Regions from separate parts of the Paenibacillus hodogayensis genome, predicted to be linked through region 3. Evidence: riboswitches for the same ligand, from Rfam matches in the RefSeq annotation. Region 3 holds a riboswitch; each other region holds the start of a gene.
The links. A riboswitch is a leader RNA that binds a small molecule or an ion and turns the genes downstream of it on or off. The one in region 3 is predicted to bind cyclic di-AMP.

Region 1 (5,866 bases), on a different contig from region 3:
TTACGGTAGACGGCCCGGACGAAGCCGAGGCGTTGGACAGCCTGGCCGGTTTTTTGGAGCATGTCGACGCCTGACCGACAGGATGATTACGACTTGGAACCCGTATGCCCCTGCGCAAAGACGGGGCCGCAAGCATGCCCGCATAGGCACGCAGCCGGGCCGTTGGACACGCAATCGGGCGGAGTCCCGGCATACGGGAATGGATAAGGAGGCGACGTGCGATGATCCAAGGATTGTCCGGAGCGCCCGGCATTGCTATCGGGCGGGCATTGCTGCTAAGGCGCAAGGAAACGGCTGCGAAGCAGACCGTCTTGCCGGAAGAGACGGGGCGGGAGCTGCAGCGTATCGACGAGGCGTTCGAGAAAACGAAGGAGCGGCTTCAGCGGCTTCGTGCGGAGACGGGGCTGAAGCTCGGAGAGCGGGAAGCGGATATTTTCGCTGCACATCTGGCCATCCTGTCTGATCCCGAGCTGGAAGAGGAGATTCGCCGCAGCGTAACCGAATCGCATTTCAGCGCGGAGGCGGCGGTTGAAGCGGCCGTCCGGCTGCTCGCCGAGGAATTCGAGGCGATGGACGATGCTTATATGCGCGAGCGCGCCGCCGATTTTCGCGATATCGGGCAAGCGCTGCTCGGGCAGCTGAGCGGGGCGGACGATTCGCGGCTTTCCCGTCTGGAGGAGCCGACCGTATTAATCGCTTACGAGCTGACGCCGTCGGATACGGCTCAACTGCCTCCGCTCGTATGCGGCTTCGTGACGGACGGGGGAGGGGCGACCTCCCATGCGGCCATTATGGCGCGAAGCCTGGGCCTGCCTGCCGTCGTCGGCGCTCGCTCGGCTCTCCAATCGATCGCGACCGGCGACAAGATCGTCGCCGACGGCTCTACTGGCGAAGTGTGGGTGAATCCGCCGGAGGACGTCTACCGGGCTTACGTAGCCAAGCAAGCGGAGTGGAAGGCGCGGCTTGAGGCCGACCGGTCGCTGGCCGGAGCCGAGGCCGTCACGCAGGACGGGCGGACGATCGCGCTAGGGGCCAATATCGGCAGCGCCGCAGAGACGGCCAATGCGCTTGCCAACGGAGCCGAGGAGATCGGTCTGTTCCGTACGGAATTCATGTATATGAATCGCGACCGCGAGCCGGACGAGGAGGAGCAGACGCGCCAATACGAGGCCGTCTTTCGGGCCATGGGAGACCGGCCGGTCGTGTTGCGGACGCTGGACGTCGGTGGCGACAAGGAGCTGCCGTATTTGAACCTGCCTGCGGATCCGAATCCGTTCCTCGGCTGGCGCGCCATCCGGCTCTGTCTGGACCGCCCCGGCCTGTTCGCCACACAGCTGCGGGCGATGCTGCGAGCTTCGGCGGCGGGCGGTTTGCTGCGCATTCTGTTTCCGATGATCTCCACGGTAACCGAGCTCCGCCGTGCCAAGGAAGCGGTAGCGCAAGCGGCAGACAGCTTGCGCAGGGAAGGCTTCGCCGTGCCGGAGCGATGGGAGACCGGCATCATGATCGAGATTCCTTCGGCAGCGTTGATGGCCGACGTGCTGGCGGCGGAAGTCGATTTTTTCAGCATCGGCACCAACGACCTGACCCAGTACACACTGGCGGTGGATCGGATGAACGAGCATATCTCGGCCCTCTACGATTCGTACCATCCGGCCGTGCTCCGCCTGATCCGACACGTAGTCGAATCCGCGCGGGGGCAAGGCAAGCGTGTCGGCGTCTGCGGCGAAATGGCCGGGGATTCGTCAGCCGTGCCGCTTCTTGTCGGTCTGGGCGTAGACGAGCTGAGCATGAACGCCCCGGCTCTTCCGTCCGTACGCGCCGTAGTGCGCGGGCTGCGGCATGCGGAGGCGGCAGAGCTGGCGCGCGAGGCGCTCCGGCTGGAGGATGGACGGCAGGTACGGGAATTGCTGGCCCGGCGTCGCGCCTGAGCCTAGCTTTACGGCTATAGAAGAAGACAAGCCCTGCCATGCGGGTAACCGCGATTGGCAGGGCTTGTCTTGTCCGGCGGAACAAGGCCGGATTACTTGGCTTCCTCCGTCAATTGGGTGTACAAATCGTCCCCAATGACGCGGCGAGCGGAAACGTAACGCGTCTTGTAATATTTCTCGCTGAGCTTGTTCTTGATAACGCCATCGCCGGTAGCCGAGTGGATGAACTCGTCGTTGCCGAGATAGATGCCGACGTGGGAAATCCCTTTGCCGTCGGTGTTGAAGAACACGAGGTCTCCCGGTCTGAGGTCGTTCTTGTCGACCCAAGAGCCTTCCTGAGCTTGCGATTTGGATTGATGCGGCAGCTCGATGCCGATCTGGTTGAATATGTACATCGTGAAGCCCGAGCAGTCGAAACCGCTCGTAGTCGTTCCAGCCGTCTTGTACTTCGTGCCGATCAGGGCGTTGACGGTTTTGTCGAGATTGGTGTCTGCGAAAGCGGTACCAATCTGCGCGAACAACAGAACGACCATGGTGGTGATGACAATGGCTGCCTTTTTCAAAAGACGCGGACTCCTTCCGGTGCCTACGAGGTTAGCTGAGGGTTCGGTTGAAGGTGCCCTATGATCACTTGAATGCGAGATCAATTCACCCGGAGTGGTTCCCCCGTTTCCCGGCAAAAAGCCAGGAATTCGGCATGTTTCGATTTTTTTGTTTCCGGGTAAATATAATTCGTCATTTCTATCGGAATTCCTGCTTTTCTCCTATATTTTTTTCAAAAATCCCGATTTATTTTTTGCGCAGCGAAAAGGCCTTGCCGCAGCAAGGCCTTTCGTCTGTCGTCAATCGGTATACGGTTATCCGCCAGGGCAATCGCATGAGACACAGTGCGGCTACGCAGAGAAGGCGGAGGGGGGCCTTTGGGTCCGCAAAAGCGAAGCGGTCGCCTTTGAAACCGGATTCCGCCTGCTATGACCCAAACTGGGAATCCGGTTTCAAGTGCGATTGGAGGAGCAAAGGGTCACCGTAGCCTCGCTTTGCCGCCGATTTTTCTTATGCGATTGCACTAGGTTATCGGTCGGAAGCCGTATCCGCGGCATATACGTGATATTGGGCGGCAATCGTCCACAGCTTGAACAGCAGGGTGACGATGTGGAACAGCTGCTGCAGGACAAGTGCCGATAGGCCGGCCCAGACCAAGGAGGTGGACAGTGCGGCGGCGGTCGCTGTTCCGGACATCGCCAGCAAGACGAGCGCAACGGCGGCAACCACCGGCAGCTTGCGCAGGAACAGTCCGAGCGACTGGCTTAACCGTTCTCCCTGCGTTTTGCCGAGTTGAATATAAATGAAGCAGAGGCGGATCAGGAAGCCGTACGCGATGTATGCGGCGGCCCATGGCAGCAGCGCAAGCCCGAGCGACGTATAATCGCTTTCATGCGCGAAGGCGTTCTTCGCAATCGGATACAGCCAGTACAATGGGGCGAATGTAAGCAGCAGTTGAACGGCATAGTAGACGAAGAACGGTTTACCCAGATGCCGGATTCCTTGCAGGAACCGGTAGCCGGAATTGAGCCGGGCGTGATGCAGCGAGTAGTAGACGCCGGCATTAAGCAAGGGAGTCAGCAGCATGCGCGCGGCTGCGAAGGCGATCAACAGCGCGATCGTATGGTGGCTAATATCGGTTTTCATAAGCCGGAACTGGCTTTCGGCCAAAAACAGCTGAGAGGCGTCCGGCGTCAGGTGGGTGCCGGGAAACCGGTGCATCAGCGGCACGACAATCGACTTGATGACGGACAGCAGCAGGAAGCCCCAGACGAAATGGTACAGCCACAAAACGAGCAGCAAAAACGTCTGCGAAGCGGTTGTGCGGAAGCCTTCTTTCAGATAGCGGATCATTTAGCGTTGTTCACCTCACCACGCGACCCCGTTCAGCAAGGTCTCGATCAATTTGGCGATCCCGATATTCCAGCGCACTTTCCACTTGTTGTCGATATTCACCTGCATAAAATTGTTGATTCTTCTCGTCTCGAGCACCATCGTCATTTGGGGATCGACGGCCGCCCACGCCAAAGGCGATTCGCTCGTAATCGTGAACAATACCTGCGGGTCCCGGCCGTCCCAGCTTTTGTCCACCACCGAGCCGTCCTCGAAGCGGAAACGAACCGGCACCTCCATGTAATGACCGCCGTATTTATGGATGAGAACGGAATTTTCGTACACGGTCTTGTCGCCCTGCTGCACCTTGCGAATCTGGACGCTTTCCACCGCATAGTCGGTCATGCCGCCGCCATACACGAATTGGTTGAAATATTCGCTCCAATCCTTTTTCGTAACGCCCTCCAGCACCGCTTGAAAGTCGGCCGTGGCCGGATGCCGGAATTTCCATTTCTCGAAATACGTCCTCATTGCCTGGAGCATCTGTTTTTGCCCGATCTGCTTTTCGATGCCGACGAGCACAAGCTTCGCCCGCGTATAGACGTTGTCGGCGTACCCGCCGTGACCGCGGTACTGCCAGGACGGCAGCTTAAGCGGTTCCGGATGGGTCATGTAGCTGGCTTCCAACGGATAGTTCGGCTTGACTCCAAATTCGCTCGCCATAATTAGGTCTTCCGCGTATGAAGTGAAGCCTTCGTCGAGCCACGCCTCTTCGAATTCGTTGCTGGCGACCATACCGTACCAATATTGATGGCCGATCTCATGCACGATGACGCGCTCCAGCTCGTAGCCGTTCGTATCGCCGGCAGCGTCCCAGCCAGTAACGAGCGTAGGATACTCCATGCCGCCGGCGCCGTTGCCGCCCGGAGGGGGGACGACGATCGACAGCGTCGAATAAGGATAAGTGCCGAACCATTCGCTATACTTGGCCAGAGAACGCTTGGCCGCATACAAATACCGGTCTTTCAACGACTGGTGGGCCGGATCGAGATACAGCTTGATTTTCACGCCGGGCACGTTGGGAGCGGAGAACGGTTCCTCCACGTACACGAAGTGCGGAGACGCGGCCCAGGCAAAGTCATGCACGTCGTCGGCATAAAACTGATACGTCTTCTTGGTCCCGTCATCCGCGGCAGGCTTGGTCGGAAATCCGGTCGCCGCGACCGTGTAGCCGGTCGGCACCTGGATGCGCACGTTATACATCCCGAAATCCGCATAAAACTCCGAATTGCCATGATATTGGTGAAGATTCCAGCCTTCTTCGGCCCGGCCCCGCGTTCCCTTGGGCTCGTATACGGCAACCTTGGGAAACCATTGGCCGGCCATGACGAAGTCGCCACTGTATCCCATACGGGCGAACACTTCTGGAAGCTTGACCGAAAAATGAAGCTTCAACGTCGTCTCTCCGCCCGGAGCGACCGGCTTCGGCAGCCGAATTCGCATGAGCGTCTGATCCTGCTTGTTGCCGTCGTCCGGCTGTACGTACTGCATCTGGGACGTTAGCTCGATGCCGTCCTCGGTGACGGCCGATTCGATGGCCATGCTGCCGAAGCTGTTTCCCTTCATCTCGTCCTGGCGCAGCTTGCCGCCGGATTCGCGCATGAAGGTAGACTTCTTGGACTGAAAAGCGTTCGGATACAGATGAAGGTAAAGCTCGCTGACGGGCTGGGAGCCCGGGTTTTTCCACGTTAACGACTCGGCGCCGGTTAACGTTTTCTGCTGAGGGTCCAGCTGCACGGAAATATGGTACGCGACGATGTGTTTGCTCAGCGGCTTGGGCGCTTCGTTTCCTGCTGGCGCCGGCGGCTCGAGTGCTTGTGGAACGGGCTCGTGCAGGAAGGACGAAGATGCGTAGGACCCGGGGCGTTCCGCAAACCGGACGAACGTGAATGTCGCGGCGCCGAGAGCGAGCAGGAGAAGCCATATCGTGCTGCGTTTGAAAAGTCGGTTGATCATAAACGTTTCTCACCCCGTTGACAAGCATCTACAGCATGTATATG
Region 2 (5,866 bases), on a different contig from region 3:
GCGCCCGCTTTATGAACCGTCGGCTGTTCCGATATACGGCGTTGGATCTGCTGGACCCGGCGCTGGAGGAAGAGCTGCGGCAAGGGATGCGGACATGCGGAATCGACCCGGACTATTATCTGGAAATCGATTATTTGACCGATTTGCCTTATGATGTATACCGTGCCGGGAACGAGGAGGAAAGCCTGCCGATTTGGCTGCTGAACGGCAAAAACGAGCTGCTGGAAATATCCCGCAAATCGGACATTATCCGTTCGATCAGCAGCATTCACGGAGGCAAGCATCATATTTATTATCCCGCCGAGCTGCTCGCGAAGACAGACGGCTGTCTGTCGCCGGAACTGCGACGGTTGCTGGAGCAGGCTTGATGCGGCAAAGAAGAAGAAATGAACGCGGAGGGGCATTATGCTGACAGATACACATACACATTTGAATGCGAGCCAGTTTGACGACGACCGGGAGGAGGTTATCGAGCGCGCCCGCCAGCAAGGGGTGAGCCGGATTATTAATATCGGCTTTAACCGGGAGACGATCCCGACCTCGATCGAGCTCACCGAGCGGTTCGATTTTATTTATTCCGCCGTGGGCTGGCATCCGCAGGATGCGATCGATATGCGCGCCGACGATCTGGACTGGATCGAAGAGCTGTGCAAAAAGGAAAAAGTGGTGGCCATCGGCGAAATCGGTTTGGACTACTACTGGGACACCTCGCCCAAGGACGTGCAGCACCGCGTTTTCCGCGAGCAAATCCGTCTGGCGCGGCGTATCGGCATGCCGATCGCTATCCATAACCGGGAAGCGCATCAAGATATCGTGCAGCTGCTGCGCGAGGAGAAGGCGGAGGATGTCGGCGGCGTAATGCACTGCTACTCGGGAAGCTGGGAGACGGCCAAGCTATGCCTCGATATGAATTTCTACATCTCATTCGGCGGGCCGATCACGTTCAAAAACGCGCGCCAGCCGAAGGAAGTGCTGACTCAGGTGCCGCTCGACCGGTTGCTCATCGAGACGGATGCGCCTTATTTAACGCCTCACCCGCACCGCGGCAAACGCAATGAGACCGGGTATGTCCGTCTGGTCGCCGAAGCGGCCGCGGAGCTCAAAGGCGTCACGCTCGAGGAGATTGCGGCGATTACTTCGGATAACGCGACGCGGCTGTTCGGCATGCCGGCTCTTTAATAGAAATTTAATTGAAATTTAAAGTCCCCGTCCCGTTGGCCGGCGTCCTTTGTAGGCGCCAATCCGAGGGAGCGGGGACTTTTATTTGTACCGATCAGGCTGACCTTTTAGCGGCTCCGCGGCGAAAAGCAAAAGCAATTGCGATCCCGATTAGCGGCAGGGCCAGCAGCCAAGGAGTGAAGACGGCCGGCCGGCATAACGGAAGCGCGAGCACCAACGCAAGAGCCAACTGGACGGCGAAGGAAACGCGAACGGCGGATTTCTGCCGCAGTGCTGCAGGAAGCGGGTACAGCGCCGGCCAGACCGAATGGCGGTGAAACTGGTGAAGCGAGCCGAGCTGTACGCCTGTCACCACCTGGAACAATACGTAAACGGCGGCGAACAGCAGCGGACCTTCCACGGCGAGCAGGATGGCGAGCGCGACGAGCGACAGTCTCAAGACGATGCCGAACAGCTCGGAGCGGAGCAGGGTCAGCCAATACAAGTAGCGGAAAGCTTCGCTGCTGCGAAACGGGACGCGCGCGGCCAACCGGGACAAGGCACGTCTTGGTTTTACGCGGTTCGGCAGCTCGTCCACATCGATGAACATATGGAAAAAGAGCAGCAGATTCGTGCGGTGCCCGGCCTCGACGAGCCGCAAATAGGGCCAGTTTACTTTCAGCCTGCGCGAAGCGGCCGCCCAGCCGCCCATAATGGCGAACGATGCAGCGAAGCTGCCGATTCCGGCTATCCAGCCGTACCGGTAAAGCGCGTACACGATGCCGAAGCTGCCTATCCAGCGCGCGAAACGGAACAAGGTTCGGTAGCCCGAACGTACAAAGCTATTCTCCATCCAGCTTCCGAGCAGATTGGCGAATTTCAGAGCCAATGCTAATAGGGCGAGCCCGAGAAGGGGCAGCGCTCCGTCGCCTGCGCCGTGCCGGTAGAGAGGCATGGCGGCCGATAACGCAAACAATACCGCGAACGCTTGCATGGCAAAGCTGTACAGCAGCGCATTGCGGAAATAAACGCCCATCTTCGCCTCCATCGGGAGCAGGAATACAAGATCGGCCTCGCGCAGCAGCGTCCGGATTGGGCTTAAGGCGATAAACGGCGTCAGCCAGCACGTGATGACGAGCATATAGGGGAACGTCTCCGGTAGTTGGATCAGCGCCTTGCCGTACATATAGGAGGAAGCGATGAACACGATCATCATGAACATGAACAAACCGCTTCGCCCGGCGTAAATCGTATACCGGGCTACGATGCGCAGATGGGCGGAGAGACGCTCCTTCCAGATCGCCGCCGCCGGGTTCATGAAGCGCCGCCTTTCACCAGGGTGTAGAACAGCTCGTCCAGGGTCGATTCCGGACCGCTCCCGGGTACCTGGGAGCGCAAATTCGACAGCGCTCCCTGTGCGGCGATTCTTCCCCGGTGCAGCACGATAAACCGGTCGCAATACGTTTCCAGCGTGGACAAAATGTGCGAGCTGATCAGGAAGGAGGCGCCTTGGCGCTTGCGCTCGACCATTAATTCGAGTAGCGAGCGAATGCCTAGCGGGTCCAGTCCGAGAAAAGGCTCATCGATAATATAGAGAGGAGGTTCAGTGAGAAAGGCGTTCATAATCATTACCTTCTGCCGCATCCCTTTCGACAGCGTCTGCGGGAATGAATCCAGCTTGTTCGTCATGTCGAATTGTCCTGCCAGAACGGCGGATTTTTGCTCGAATTGCGCGGAATCGAGGCCGTATGCCATCGACGTCATCCGCAGATGCTCGCGGATGGTCAATTCCTCATACAATTCCGGCGATTCGGGCACGTAGGCAAATGAGCTGCGGTACGTTTCCGCGGATTGCCCGGCTTCTCGACCCAAGATGCGAACCGACCCTTCGTGAGGAGCAAGAAGACCCAAAATATGTTTAATGGTTGTACTTTTTCCAGCTCCATTCAGTCCGATTAGCCCGATCATCTCTCCGGGACCGACCGAAAAATCAATCTCGCGAATGATCGGACGATTCCAAATATATCCACCTGAAAGCCCCTTCACCTCGAGTATGGTTTCCATCTTTTCCCTCCAATTTTGGTTGCGTTTTTCACTCCATCATACCATTTTTGGCTGAAAAACAGCATCTCGGACAAGATGTTTTTACTAAAATGGCTATATATCTCAAGACATAGAGGTATATGACGAAGAAAAACAGGGATTTGTTGCAAGAAAAAACGGAATAAAAGCATTTTTTTCGGCTTTTCGCGAAAATAAGGACTTTTCATCCTCTTTACAGCTTTTTCATAAGGCTTTAATATTACGATCATAATGATTCGAAATTGAATACCGCCATCGACTTACTATCGCTGAATTTCCAAATGGGAATCGGGGGAACCAAGTTTACATGGGGTGAATTTCGAGGCAGCCGTCCGCCCGGCTTGTCTCGGATAGGGCGACTCTCTTGCCCGAACCCGTCAGCTAACCTCGTAAGCGTGAAGAGAGAGGCACGATTGTCGGGCAACGAAGCGCCATCCTTGACTGGGATGAGCATTCGGTTATATGCCGCGAGAAGAGTACCTCTTCCATGCGGCTTTTATTTTCGACATGTTCGAAAATAATCCTGTACGGACTAATTAGGCATAAGTCGTCATAAACATAGCCCCAACATGCAACAGCCGATGGCAAGCATCGAATCATCCAAAAATTGAAACCAGGCCGCGTCAATCCAGTCATGCGTAACACTCGACCGCGAGAACTGATGAAGGAGGACCGCATAAGTGGGCGCTATTCCAAACGGAAACACCCATGTAAAACGATCATCCAGCATGTCTTTCGCAATGCGATGGAAGCATGAAAACTTGCGTTTGATTTCACTAGGCGCTTTGTTTTCGATCGTGATGGCAGTTATGTTTGCACTGCTTTTGTATGGTACGTCAATCAAAAAGGTGGATCTGGTCGTCAATGGGGAGCAGAAGCAGATCAAGACGAGACAAGCGACATTGTCTGCCTTCCTCGACGAACAACACATATCCGTAAGCACGCACGACCGCGTATCGGCCGTGTTGGAGACGAAGCTCAGACATGGGGCAACGTATACCGTCACGCATGCCATTCCCGTCCAATTGACCGCTGACGGCAAGACGGAAACGCGCTACACCGTAGCCAAGACCGTTGCGGGGGCGTTGGAGGAACTGAGCGTAGACCTAGGGGAGCTCGATAAATTGACTCCCGCCAAGGAAGAAGCTTTGGCGGCCAATACACCCATTCAGATTGTACGGGTGCAGAAGCTGCTGGAAAACCAGACCGAGTCGATTCCGTTCGATACGGTCAAGACCAACGATCCAAACTTGCTCAAAGGCAAGGAACAGGTCGTAACGGAAGGCAAGGAAGGCATTCTTGCCAAGAAGATCGAGAAGGTGTACGAGGACGGCCAGCTCGTGGCCGAGAACGTCGTCGATACGAAGGTCGAGCAGGAGCAGATCGACCAGATCGTGGCGCTAGGCACGAAAAACCCGGTCGTCGTATTGTCCGCCGCTTCGCCGGATATCGAGGAAGTGACCAAGGGCGGCGTCAAGTTCGCGTATAAACAAATTATTAGTAACGTCACGTTGACGGCCTACTCCGTCGATGCCGCTTCGACAGGCAAAACGAGCGAGCATCCGCAATACGGCATGACGTTTTCGGGAACGAAAGTCAGCGAAGGGCGAACCATCGCTGTCGATCCTAAAGTCATCCCGATCGGCTGGTGGGTATATATCGAAGGAATCGGTTTCCGTCGGGCAGAAGATACTGGTAGCGCTATCAAAGGCAACATTATCGACGTTTATTTCGACAGCTCCGATTATGCCAAACGATTCGGCCTAAAGCGCGGTTATAAAGTATACGTAATCGGCAAGGAAAAGCCGTCCGTCAACTAGTCGTGTCATTTTGGCTTTAGGAAGGAAGGCTCTGTTCGTTATTACCCGGATTGCGGTTGCGTGTAACAGCGCAGTCCGGTATATTGTAAATAAAGTGATCGACGCAAAAGAAGAGGGGCGCCCTCTTCTTTTTGTTCGTCTTCAGGGAAAGGAACGAAACGTCACATGATCCGAGAAATTATCGTCGTCGAAGGACGGGACGATACGGTAGCCATCCGTCGTGCGGTAGAGGCGGAGACGATCGAAACGGGCGGCTCGGCCATCAATGAGCAGGTGCTGCAGCGTATCGCCATGGCGCAGGAGCGACGGGGCGTCATCGTGTTCACCGATCCCGACCATGCCGGCGAGCGTATCCGCAAAATAATCGCGGCTCGCGTGCCAGGCTGTAAGCATGCTTTCGTGTCCCGCGAGGAAGCGATGCGCAAAGCGGACATCGGGGTAGAAAACGCTTCGCCGGAGGCGATCGTCAAGGCGCTGGCCAACGTACGCACGGATGTCGGCGAGGACGCTCTCGGAGAGCCGGACATAACGATGGACGATCTGATGGCCGCAGGCTTGCTCGTGCATCCTCAGGCGGCTGCGCGCAGGCTCGAGATGGGCAAGCTGCTCGGCATCGGCTATTGCAACGGAAAGCAATTTTACAAGAGATGCCGGATGTTTCGCATCGGGCACGAAGAATTCGCCAAGGCGTATGAACAAATGACCGCCTTGCAGGAGGGAGGAGACAAGCAATGAACGAACATCCGACAGCCGACGTCGCAACGCCGAGGCGTACGCAGGATATCATCCGCAAGCACGGGTTTACG
Region 3 (5,866 bases):
TATGGAAGTCGAGTCCGCCGGACTTGTGGGTGCTGGACATCATGCTCCCCGGTATGGACGGGTACGAGTTTTGCCGGCGTATTCGTGCCGAGGCGGACGTGCCGATCATCATGATCTCGGCCAAGGATACCGATGTGGATAAAATATTGGGGCTCGAGCTCGGAAGCGACGATTATATGGTCAAGCCGTTCAGCCCGCGCGAGCTGGTGGCGAGGGTCAAACGGCAGTTTCAGCGCCTGGAGAAGTTCAAGCATGCCGAGGACAAAGAGCCGGAGACGGCGGGAGCTTCCGCGCTGACCGTGAACCAGCTTCAATTGATGGTGGAGGAACGGCGCGTGTTTTGGCAAGGAACCGAGATCGACATGACGAGCAAGGAGTTTGATATGCTCAAAGTGTTCGTCGAGTATCCGAACCGCGCTTTTACAAGAGACGAGCTGTTGACGCTAGTATGGGGAAAAGATTATTTCGGCAGCGACCGAGCCGTCGATCATTTGATCAAGCGAATGCGCAAAAAAATAGACAATTTGCCGGTCGAGTCAGTATGGGGACACGGATACCGCATGAGAACGGAAGGAGGCGAACTGGGGTATGAAGCTGGTCCATCAAATTAATCTGGCTTTCGGGATATCGCTGGTGCTCGTTTTGGCCATTACGGGTATCGTCATTCATTATGTGCTGCTCGGCCATTTTATCGGCACCCAGAAGGAAGATATGCGCACGGTCGGAGAGGCGTTGACCGCCTCGTTCACCAAAGCAACGCTGCAGGATGACGAAATGAAGACGGGAACCGCTTTTGAAAGGACTGCCGTGGTCCCGGTCATTCCTCTTGTCTCTGGGATGAGCGCCGTCGTAACCGACGATGCGGGCAATATCGTAACGGATACGGTCACTTCGACGACGGCGGCGGTCGGGGCCAGTTCCACAGCGATCTCGTTGCAGGCGGTTCGGTTGGCGCAGCCGATGGACATCCAGTTCACCACAACCGGAGCAACCGGCTACCTTGTGCAAAGGAACCCGATTCCCCAAGGCACTTTGACGCTTTATACGCCGATGAATAAAATCAAAGCGATCGAGCAGGAGCTGCTCGGGCGGCTGTTGATCGTATTCGGCGCAGGCGTGGCGCTAATGTTCGGGCTCAGTCTGCTGATCACGAACCGGCTGATCAAGCCGTTGAACCGTTTGCGGACGGAGCTGCGGAAGGTGACGGAACGCCGATTCTCGGACGTCGAGCTGATCGAGACCGGGGGCGAAATCGGTTCGGTTGCGCAAACCGTTTACGACATGGCTGGCGAGCTGAACAAATTTATTCAAGTGCAAAAGCACTTTTTCCAAAATGCCTCTCACGAACTGAAGACGCCCTTGATGTCGATTGCCGGATACGCCGAAGGAATACGCGACGGGGTTTTTGAAGGGGAGGGCGTACGCAAAGGGCTGGACATTATTCTGAGCGAAAGCGACAGGATGAAAAACATCGTGACCGAAATGACGCTGCTTGCCAAGCTGGACAGCGAAGAGCATATTTTCCGCATAGACGATGTGCAGTTGAAGGATGTATTGAACGAAACGTCGGAGCGCATCAACCCGCTGCTGGTCCGTAAAGGACTCGCTCTGCACATGGAGCACGACGCCCTGATAGGGCTGGTCGTACGCGGAGACCGCGACAAGCTGCTGCAGGCTTTGCTGAATATTGTGTCCAATGCGGTCCGCTATGCCCGCCGCGACATTTATCTGCGGGCGGCGCTTCGTGACGGGAAAGTCGAGATTACCGTTTCCGACGACGGGGACGGCATACCGGATGAGCTGCTGCCTTATTTGTTTCACCGCTTCGTGAAAGGGAAAGACGGCGACTCCGGCCTCGGGCTGGCTATAGCCCGGGCGATCGTGGAACGATGCGGCGGTCTGATTACCGCGAGAAACGGCAGCAACGGAGGGGCCGTGTTCACGCTCGGTTTTCCCCCGGCCGGATAACCATCGGCGGGACGAGGAGCCGGAGGGCAAGCGGCAAGCACTTTCCGGCCGGTAGGCGAATACCCTGCTCTATAAGGAAAGAATCAAGAGCAATGGAGGTATCGCCATGATTCCCATGTATCCCTACTACAGCACCGAGACGCGCTGCCGGCAGGTGCCGATTACCTTTCCCGCGCAGCATCAGGACGTACAGCCGGGACTGGAATATTTGATGAACCCCGCTCCAATATCGGATAACCCCGCTTACAAGGGGAGCGGCAAGCTGGACGGCAAAATCGCCATCATCACCGGCGGAGACAGCGGAATCGGGCGGGCCGTCTCGATCGGCTTCGCTAAGGAAGGCGCCGACGTGGCGATCGTGTTCTTGTACGAACGCGAAGATGCCGAGGAGACGAAGCGGCTCGTCGAGCACTACGGGGGACGCTGTCTGTTGATCGAGGGCGACTTGCGCAAGCCCGAGTTTTCGCAGCACGTGGTGCAATGCACGATAGAGACATACGGCAAGCTGGATGTGCTCATTCTGAATCAGGGCGTGCAGTTTCCTCAGGACAGCATAGCGGACATAACCGACGAACAACTGGAGGATACGTACCGGACGAACATTTGGCCGAATTTTTATTTGACGAGGGCGGCGCTGCCGCATCTGAAGCCGGGCAGCACGATCATTTCCACCGCTTCCGTGACGGCTTACGCGGGCGCTCCGCTGCTTGTCGACTACTCCTCCACCAAGGGGGCGGTCGTGTCGTTCACACGCTCGCTGTCTCTACAGCTCGTCGGGCAAGGAATTCGCGTCAATGCGGTGGCGCCGGGACCGATCTGGACCCCGCTAATCGTATCCAGCTATTCCGCAGAATATGTCAGGACGTTCGGAACGGATACGCCGATGAAGCGTGCCGGACAGCCGTTCGAGCTTGCACCGACCTACATTTATCTCGCCTCCGACGATTCGTCCTTCGTCACCGGTCAAGTGCTCCACGTAAACGGCGGGACGATGACCGAAACTTGAAGTCCGCGTCGCTTGGCCGGGGCGGAGACCGATACTTCTTAACGTTATAAAAGAAAACGCCAAAACTCCAAGCTGCTATCGGCCAAGCGGTTGGAGTTTTTTTCTCTTTTATTAGCAGGAAATGGCCAATGGTTCGCGAACTATACCCCCAAGCGATAGGCTATTTTGATGATGGGGGATTCGAAAACATGAAATCTTTTTTTATTTTGACCGATTTGGAAGGGCCTGCCGGCGTGGACAGCTTCACCCAGACAAGACCGGGAGACGGCTACCCCGAGCGGGTCGATGCCGCAAAGAAGCTGCTGGCCCGCGAAGTGAATGCATGCATCGAAGGAATTCGCAGCGTCTACCCGAATGCGCGAATCGACGTATGGGACGGACACGGTCCGGGCGGCCTGTTCGCCGAAGATATCGTCGGCGGGACGTATTTGCGGGAAGGACATCCTTACAAAAAGCTGGAAGGCTACGATGCGCTGCTGTTCGTCGGTCAACATGCGATGGCCGGGACGTACAACGCCCCGCTGAATCATACGTATTCGTCGCGGTCGGTAGCGTATTACCGGTTGAACGGGGTGCTGATCGGCGAGTTCGGAGCCAGGGCTCTCGTCGCCGGGGTGCAGGGCGTGCCGGTCATCTTCCTATCAGGGGATGACAAAGCCGCTTTGGAGGCGCTGCTGTTCGTGCCGGAGATCGAGACGGCGGTCGTCAAGCGCGGACTGGGCATAGAAGCCGCCGAACATCTGGACGGCGAGGAAGCGTGTCATGCCGTACGGGAGGGAGCGGCGGAGTCGGTGCGACGCATGGCGGAAATTCCCCCTTTTACCGGTATAGCGGCTCCTTATACGCTCGAAATCGGGTATTTGACCGCTGTGGGGCAATCGATGCAAGGACCCGGCGTGGAATGGATCAATGACCGGACGGTGCGCATCAGCCGCGACGATATCCGGGATTTACCGGTATAATGTCGCATAATTCCAAAAATTGTAGGTTGACCTTTACGAAAACGGTATGATACCCTTAAAACTCAACTTTAAAACAGGCCGAATCCGAATATTCCGAATATTTGGTACGGGGGACGATTCACTCGGGGTGAATGCCGGCGCTTCTATGCCGGCAAGGGAACAACCTCTTCCCTAACCCGTCAGCTAACCTCGGAGGCCGCGGGAGGGAACCGTTTGAAGCGTTTGTGGAAACATATTGCTTTGTCGTGCGTCGTAGGCATTACCGTTACCGGCATGTCCGGCGGGATCGCCTCCGCTTCGCCCACCACCGGGGCCGATTCGGGCGTCAAAATTCAGATTAACGATAAACTGGTGGAATTCCCGGAAGCGGGGCCATTCATTGACGGCGACGGGCAGACCTTGGTCCCGATGCGTCCGGTTTTCGAGGCGTTGGGCTATACGCTCGATTGGCGTACGGATAACGGCCAACTGAAGGTTGCCGTTCAGGACGACAAGAAACGAACGATGGAAGTGAAGGCTGGGGCGGCCGAGTTAATGCTGGACGGCAAGCCGGTCAAGCTTGAGGCGGAGGCCGTGCAAAACCGGCAAGGAACGGCTTATGTGCCTTTGCGCATCCTGTCGGAGACGCTCGGCTATATCGTGCAGTGGGATAAAGACAACCGTATTGCGATTATCGGACAGGACGGACGCTATCATGCGCCGGCCTGGTACAAGACTGCTGCGGCGGACAACTTGATGCCCAAGGCGGAGCCGCCGACCGTCAAGAATGAACCGATCGTCGCCATGGCCAAGAGCATGACCGGCATCCGCTATATGTGGGGCGGAACGACTCCGGAAGGCTTCGACTGCTCCGGTTTTGTCCGGTACGTGTTCGCTCAAAACGGCGTCGATCTGCCGCGAACGTCCCGTTCCATGTACGACTCGTCCGGTCAGCCGGTTGTCGGGCTGGAGCCGGGGGATCTGGTGTTTTTTAACACCGGTGCGGTTGCGACGCATGTCGGCATTTATTTGGGCGAGGGCCAGTTCGTATCGGCGACGACCTCGCGCGGAACGAAGATTGATTCGCTGTACAGCTCCTATTGGGGCTCTAGATACATAGGCGCCAGGCGCGTCCTGTAAAAAGGGAAACGGTACCGTGAAGGCTGCTCGTATCCGATCATGCATAACAGCGCAGGCCTGGCGGCTTGCGCTGTTTTCCTATCCGATTGCCGGGATTAAGAACGGAATTTCCTATGGTGCAAAGATCAATTCATGCCAGAATACCGTTTAAGGTCTGACTTTGTACGGGTTATATGCTAAAATAGGAAGGAAACGATATCTTTGATGACGCGCAGGTGATCGAAATGGGCACAGTGCCGACAGGCGTTCGCGGATTGGACGTATTGCTGGACGGAGGTTTTCCTCAAGGCTCGGCCATTATGATCGAGGGCGCTCCGGGAACCGGCAAGACGACATTGGGAATGCAGTTTTTGTACTACGGCGCGTTAAAGGATGGAGAAGCCGGATTTTACATCACCTTCGAAGAGTTTCCCGACCAACTGTATGCGGATGCTCAGGCGTTGGGCTGGGATCTTCGCAAGATGGAGAGGGAAGGGCTGCTCCGCGTGATCAGCATGTCTCCGGATATTTTTCTCGAGCATGTGATCGATCCGGGCGGCATGATCGAGAAGCTGATCGGCGAATTGAACTGCAAACGAATCGTCGTCGACAGCATCAGCCTGTTTCGTTACGGGACGACCGACGAGCAGGAGCACCGCCGCATGCTGTATCGGCTCCGAAATATATTTCGCAAGCTCGGTTTGACTTCCTTGCTCATCAAGGAACGGGGGACTCGGAAGGAAGAATCCGGCTTCGAAGCTTACATAGCGGACGGCTTTATACAATTGCAGCTCAAGGAGCAGATGGACAAATACCGCGTCCGCACGCTGGA

Region 1: another riboswitch for cyclic di-AMP. It lies ahead of ABD796_RS26260 (C40 family peptidase); the one in region 3 lies ahead of ABD796_RS25850 (C40 family peptidase).
Region 2: another riboswitch for cyclic di-AMP. It lies ahead of ABD796_RS30250 (resuscitation-promoting factor); the one in region 3 lies ahead of ABD796_RS25850 (C40 family peptidase).

Annotation. Positions count from the first base shown of each region.
Region 1 covers NZ_BAAAYO010000013.1:22,488-28,353, reverse strand. The annotation lists gene ABD796_RS26270 (HPr family phosphocarrier protein) at 1-74, shown strand, start outside; gene ptsP (phosphoenolpyruvate--protein phosphotransferase) at 222-1,931, shown strand; gene ABD796_RS26260 (C40 family peptidase) at 2,024-2,494, opposite strand; cyclic di-AMP (ydaO/yuaA leader) riboswitch at 2,500-2,639, opposite strand; gene ABD796_RS26255 (hypothetical protein) at 3,003-3,827, opposite strand; gene ABD796_RS26250 (M1 family metallopeptidase) at 3,843-5,822, opposite strand.
Region 2 covers NZ_BAAAYO010000015.1:52,216-58,081, reverse strand. The annotation lists gene ABD796_RS30270 (HD domain-containing protein) at 1-368, shown strand, start outside; gene ABD796_RS30265 (TatD family hydrolase) at 406-1,179, shown strand; gene ABD796_RS30260 (ABC transporter permease) at 1,274-2,476, opposite strand; gene ABD796_RS30255 (ABC transporter ATP-binding protein) at 2,473-3,222, opposite strand; cyclic di-AMP (ydaO/yuaA leader) riboswitch at 3,498-3,650, shown strand; gene ABD796_RS30250 (resuscitation-promoting factor) at 4,002-5,060, shown strand; gene rnmV (ribonuclease M5) at 5,226-5,795, shown strand; gene rsmA (16S rRNA (adenine(1518)-N(6)/adenine(1519)-N(6))-dimethyltransferase RsmA) at 5,792-5,866, shown strand, end outside.
Region 3 covers NZ_BAAAYO010000012.1:163,200-169,065, reverse strand. The annotation lists gene ABD796_RS25870 (response regulator transcription factor) at 1-611, shown strand, start outside; gene ABD796_RS25865 (sensor histidine kinase) at 589-1,968, shown strand; gene ABD796_RS25860 (SDR family oxidoreductase) at 2,075-2,974, shown strand; gene ABD796_RS25855 (M55 family metallopeptidase) at 3,163-3,936, shown strand; cyclic di-AMP (ydaO/yuaA leader) riboswitch at 4,003-4,148, shown strand; gene ABD796_RS25850 (C40 family peptidase) at 4,150-5,055, shown strand; gene ABD796_RS25845 (ATPase domain-containing protein) at 5,280-5,866, shown strand, end outside.